DNA from 2 places in the Clostridium sp. CTA-19 genome. Region 2 is predicted to be linked to the other one. Evidence: riboswitches for the same ligand, from Rfam matches in the RefSeq annotation. Region 2 holds a riboswitch; the other holds the start of a gene.
The links. Region 2 has a riboswitch for FMN ahead of ribD (bifunctional diaminohydroxyphosphoribosylaminopyrimidine deaminase/5-amino-6-(5-phosphoribosylamino)uracil reductase RibD). Riboswitches for the same ligand answer to the same signal wherever they lie in the genome.
Positions count from the first base shown of each region.

Region 1: linked by a shared signal. The riboswitch ahead of ACYUE0_RS08890 (ECF transporter S component) and the one ahead of ribD (bifunctional diaminohydroxyphosphoribosylaminopyrimidine deaminase/5-amino-6-(5-phosphoribosylamino)uracil reductase RibD) in region 2 are both predicted to bind FMN.

Region 1 is NZ_BAAABH010000013.1:28,859-32,062, reverse strand. Features, by position in the region: gene ACYUE0_RS08900 (Tex family protein) at 1-304, shown strand, start outside; gene ACYUE0_RS08895 (hypothetical protein) at 859-1,389, shown strand; FMN riboswitch at 1,453-1,567, shown strand; gene ACYUE0_RS08890 (ECF transporter S component) at 1,669-2,247, shown strand; gene rimI (ribosomal protein S18-alanine N-acetyltransferase) at 2,310-2,756, opposite strand; gene tsaB (tRNA (adenosine(37)-N6)-threonylcarbamoyltransferase complex dimerization subunit type 1 TsaB) at 2,749-3,204, opposite strand, start outside.
Region 2 is NZ_BAAABH010000002.1:194,795-197,998, forward strand. Features, by position in the region: gene ACYUE0_RS02085 (riboflavin synthase) at 1-293, opposite strand, end outside; gene ribD (bifunctional diaminohydroxyphosphoribosylaminopyrimidine deaminase/5-amino-6-(5-phosphoribosylamino)uracil reductase RibD) at 334-1,410, opposite strand; FMN riboswitch at 1,631-1,746, opposite strand; gene ACYUE0_RS02095 (ribonuclease Z) at 1,831-2,766, opposite strand; gene ACYUE0_RS02100 (alpha/beta hydrolase) at 2,793-3,204, opposite strand, start outside.

The DNA of each region.
Region 1 (3,204 bases), on a different contig from region 2:
AAAAAAACCAGGAAGAGATCCAAGAGAAGAACTACCAAAACCTATATTTAAAAGTGGTGTAGTAGAAATGAGAGATTTAAAACCAGGAATGCTTTTAATGGGAACAGTTAGGAATGTATCAGATTTTGGTGCTTTTGTAGATATAGGGGTTCATCAAGATGGATTAGTGCATATAAGTCAATTAAGTGATAAGTTTGTAAAACATCCATTAGATGTTGTAAAAGTAGGGGATATTGTAGAAGTTAGTATTTTGGAAGTAGATGAGAAAAGAAAAAGGATTTCACTTTCTATGAAAAAAAGCTAATTTCAAATTTAAATATAGGCATATAAATATGTCTATTTTTATTTTATATGTAAAGACTTTTAATTGATGAAGATATAAATTAAAAATTTAATTTATATCTTTAAATATAGGGTTCCAAGTTTACTTTTAAAATTATCCATTCCAAAACTTGGATACCCCAAATAGTGAGACATGCTCTGAAGCACTTGGAATTCAACACTATATTTTGTATAAAAATATTTTAAAATTATTGAATAAATTTAAATTTGAGCTTGTTTCTCTATAATTATATGCAAATTATAAATATAATTAAAATTAAGATATATACAATAAGATAAAACAGTGATTAATATTGAGGTAAGTAGGGCAAAATAAAGAAGAATGTCTAAAAATGATATAAAATGCAGAAATAAAACAGAATTTAATTATTGATTTTTGCATTAAATAGCTGTATTTTTATAATGTTTTAAATAAAAAATTTAGAGTTTATAAATAAAGTTTAAAATTAGTTAATTAATAAAAAAATAAATTTTAGATTTATAAAGTTATTATATTTTTAGTGGGAGAGAGATAATATGGAAAAGTACTTATTTGCTGGAATTTGCCATAATATAATTATATGTAAGCCAGATTTAGAAATACATAATATAGACTTAAGAAAAATAGAAGTAGATTTAGATAAGAAAGTGGATTTAACTTTTTATGATAAAAAGGAATCAGATAAAGTTATATTATATACATTAAAAGAAGATATTTTACTTGAAGGGTTTAAAGACTTTATTGAATCTCAGCTAAAAATGTACAATTTAACTGATGATGAAAATAAAGAGATACTAATAAAACTGCAATCCGCAGAAGATGCTAATGACATAGTAAATATGGCTAAAAACAATGAATGCAGAGAAATAAGCTATGAAAGTGCTTTAGAACATTTATATTTAGAAGGTGGCAGAGATATTAGAATTTGCTATGAATGTATAGCATTTTTAAAGGAAGCATTTAGCACTGAAGTAAATAAAAATTTTCCTGAGTATATAGAAAATCTTATAAAAAAATCTGCAAGATACAATCAAATATCTGGCACTATTAGAGTTTTCGTTGAGTAAATAATATTATATTGTTTTTTTTGAAAAATTAATATATAATTAGTTTAAAACAATAAACAATTTAATACTCTTCAGGGCGGGGTGTAATTCCCCACCGGCGGTAAAGCCCGCGAGCCTTATGGCATGATTCGGTTAAATTCCGAAGCCGACAGTACAGTCTGGATGAAAGAAGATTAATACAAGCGTTACTATAGATATAGTTATCTCGCCCTAACATTTATGTTAGGGTTTTTTATGCTGTATTGATTCCTAGAAGTGTATAATAGGGGGTATTTTTAAATGAAACAAGAAAAAAAACTAAACAAAATGATTAAAATTTCATTACTATCTGCTATTGCATTTATACTTATGTATGTGGAAATTCCAGTAATACCTGCATTTCCATGGTTGAGAATGGATTTAAGCGATGTTCCAGCGCTTATGGGTGCATTTGCTTTTGGACCTTTAATTGGAGTAATAATAGAATTATTTAAAAATATTTTAATAATATTGTTTAAAGGAACAGCAACAGGATTAGTCGGGGAATTAGCAAACTTTTTAGTAGGAATCTCATTAGTATTACCAGCATCAATTATTTATCATAGAAAAAAAAGTAAAAAGACTGCTATTATAGGAATGATATTAGGATTTTTATCTATAGAAGTAGTTGCTATACTAGTAAATATATATATATTATTACCAGCTTTTGGCATGCATATGGCAGGAAAAGAATTAATTAATTATATAGTATTTGGATTAATACCTTTTAATGGAGTAAAATCAATAATAGTTTCATTTACAACATTTTTATTATATAAAAGGTTATCTATTACATTGTTTAAGGTAGAACCAATGCTTGGAGAACCTAAAAAAGTTTAATTGTAGATATAAAAGCAGATTGAAAATCTAATCAATCTGCTTTTTATAATATTATAAAATTATTATATATCATATTTCCACATTATATATCCATCTTCTTTAGGATTATCATAATAATTTTTTCTAATCCCTTCAACTTTAAAGCCATAGCCTTCATATAATTTTTGTGCAGCAATATTTGAAGCACGAACCTCTAAAGTCATAGAATTTGCTCCGGCATCTTTACATTTTTCTAAAAGTGCATCCATAATAATATGGCTATAACCTAAACCTCTGTAATTAGGGTGGATAGCTATATTAGTTATATGGGCTTCATCAAAAATAACCCAGGCACCAGCAAAACCTATATGTTTATCCTGTAATTTTAAAACTACATAATTAGCATAGGAATTAGAAAGTTCCTTTTTTATAGATTCTAAACTCCAAGGACTATGAAAACTTAATTCAGATATTTCTTCTATACCAAAAATATTATTTTCATTAATATTTTCAACTGACAAATTATCCATTATTTTTCATGCGCTCCTCATATTCACGTTCAGCTTGAGAAAGTCTTAAATAAAGTGGTGCTGAAGTGTATATATCATCTTTTATTCCCTCATTAAGGAGGTTTAATCCTACTTCACCTAATGAAGAAGCTTTTGCAACATTTAAATGACATGGTGCAATATAACAATTTGTAACGGAACTTAATAATTGATTTTCATATTTAGAAGTTCCATCACCTATAAAATAAACTTTTTTATTTTCAGCTTTAACTTTTTGTATAAGATCTTCTATAGATAAAATCATTGGCTCTGTCAAAGCCTTTAGACTATTATTTTCAAAACTATAAAGAGCAGTATATACATTGCCACGTAAAGCATCCATTATAGGACATATAATTCCATCAGCAAAATATAAATTATTTGCAAGTCCATCTAAAGTTGAAACAGATACAAAAGGCTTATTTAAAGC
Region 2 (3,204 bases):
ACTATATGACCATTAAGTCTACCATTAACAGATAATGCTCTTTCTAAATTCACACTATCTCCCTCTTTTAATTTAGATATATTAGAAAGCTTTAAAGATTCCATCATAACATCTGCAATAAAATAATCTTTTCCTAATTTTGTTGCAGTTAGACATACACCATTTGTACAAATACTATCCCCTATGTTTATATCTTCTATAACTTTCTTACACTTTATTTTAATTACCCTAGATTTATCAACATCTTTAATTGATAAAACCAATCCTATTTCTTCTACTATTCCTGTAAACACCACATCACCTTTTTCTAAATATTTTGAATTATTTAAATATTCAAACTTCTCCTTCTATCAAAATATCATTATCAATTTTTCTCATATTCCATTTTTTGATTTCAAAACATTCTGACACTTTCTCCTTTCCAATACCTTCTACAGCGGTGACACTCTCCCTTCCTCCTATAATTTTAGGACATATAAAAGCATATATTTTATTTGCTATTTTTTCTTCTAATATGCTATAAATTAAATTTCCACCACCTTCTACTAAAATACTATCAATTCCTCTTTTATATAAATTTAAGGTTAAATCAATTAAGTCCACTTTATTTTTATTTTCTTTTGTAACTATAACTTCCACTCCAAGTTCCTTTAATTTTAAAATTTTTTCTTTATCTTTGCATATAGTAGCTATTATAGTTTTACTTTCTTTTGTTTTAACTAAATTACACTCTAATGGAATTTTTAAATTACTATCTACAATTATTTTTATTGGGTTAATACCACCATCCAATCTACATGTAAGCATAGGATTGTCTTTCAAAACAGTATTTATTCCCACCATCACCGCTGTAAATCTATTTCTTAACTTATGAGCATAAATTCTTGATTTCTTTGAACTTATCCATTTTGAATCATAATTTTTAGTAGCAATTTTTCCATCTAAGGTCATTGCCCATTTTATTGCAACAAAAGCTTTATTTTTTATCATGTTATAATTAAAAATTTCATTTATCTCTTTACATTTTTCTTCTAAAACCCCAACTAATACTTCAATTCCATTTTCTCTAAGTTTTTTTACTCCCTTCCCTGAAACTAATGGATTAGGATCTAATGTTCCCACAACCACTCTTTTAAATTTATTCTCTATAATTTTATCTACACAAGGTGGAGTTTTACCATAATGACAACATGGCTCTAATGTCACATATATAGTAGCATCTTTTAGGATTTCTCTTGATGACTCTATAGCATTAATTTCAGCATGAGGTTGTCCAAATTTTTCATGATAGCCTTGTGATATTATTCTATTTTCTTTTACAATTACAGCTCCAACAAGTGGATTAGGGTTTACTTTTCCTTCTCCAAATTTCGCAAGTCTTATTGCCTTTTCCATAAAGAATTCATCCATTTTATCACTCCTTATCAATTCATTTATTTAAAATATAAATAAGAAATGCCCCAGGCAAATTTCACCCAGGGCATATATTAATTGTACAAATTAGAATTAGCATTCCAAATAATTTATTTTTAAACAAAAATTATTTAAATTATATTTAAAATTTAAAGCTCCAAGCCATTGGCTCAGAGCATTGAAATTCAAAAAATATAAAACCTAATCAATTCTAATATTTTCTCTTCTTTCATCCAGACTTTACTGTCGGCCTTGGAATTTCACCAAATCATGCTAAAATAGCTCGCGGGCTTTACCGCCGGTAAGGAATTTCACCTTGCCCTGAAGATAATTTATTCAACTTTTGAAATTATTATAACATTTAGACATAAACTTGTCAATAAAATCCTATACTTTTTCTATAGACTTCCAAAAACATTATTTAAAAGTTAAGTTTTCTTCCATTCTATCTGATCCTAATATAGTATTTTTAAAAACTTCTTTTCCATTTTCAATATACTCATCTGGTTCTATAAGTGACGGTGAAAAATGAGTTAATATAAGTTTTTTAACTTTACCTTCCTTAGCTAATGATGCTGCTTCTCTAAAAATCATATGTTTATTTTTTATAGCTTTTTCTATATCATCATCACTGCCATAAGTACCTTCACAAATAAATAAGTCGCTACCTTTTATAAATTCTTTTATAGAACTTATTGGACGGCTGTCTGTTATATAACTTAATTTCAAACCCTTTCTTTCATCTCCTAAAACCATATCACTAAAATATAATTTCCCTTCAAATTCATAACTATTGTACTTTTGAAGTTTGCTCCAAAGTATTTTAGGTACATTATTATTAATCGCTTTATCCACATCAAATTTTCTTTTTCTATTTATGTAAAAACCATATCCTAAGCAAGGTGATGAATGTTCTAAATCTATCATGCTTATTTCTATATCAGAATAATCATTAGTAAGTTCAAATTTATCTTTTAATTCAAACTTTAAATTTTTCTTAGGTGCCTCTATCACTTTGATTTCATAAGGCAAATATGGACAAATAACACTTAATCCTTCAATTGTATCCTTTATTCCTTCTGGTCCTATTATAATAAGCTCTTCTTCTCTACCACTATTGCCAATAGTGGATAAAAGCCCTGGTAATCCTACTATATGATCTCCATGTATATGTGTTATGCATATAATATCAATGGATTTAAATCCAGATTTAGCAAGTCTCATTGATACCTGTGTGCCTTCACCACAATCTATTAGTATTTTTCTTCCTTTATAATTTATTAGTAATGAAGCTAAATTTCTAAAGGGCATTGGCATTCCACCTCCACAACCTAATAAAGTAACATTTATCATATATATTCTCCTTTAACATATGGTTTTTAATTTTTATTATCACATTTTTTTAATAAGTCAAAAAATATATTTGTATCTTCCTCTCCATGTCCAATCCATAAATTTAATATATTAGAATGATATTTTTCTTTTATAAGGGTAATATCTGCATTTCCCCCAAACCCACGTACTCTCTCCACAAAATTATATGCACATTCCTTAGGAACTAGCTCATCTAAATCCCCATGAAGACAGAACACTGGAAACTCAGGTTTTTCAGTAACTAAATTTAATGGATTAACTTTACCTTCATATTTAGTTCCACCTAAATATCCATTTAAATATTTTTGAGCTCTTTTAGATGTAAACTTAGAAAAATCTAACACACCACTTATTGCAAAAAATGCCTTAAATATAGATGGATCTATTTCATATCTTTCTTGAAGTTTTTTGTTAAAA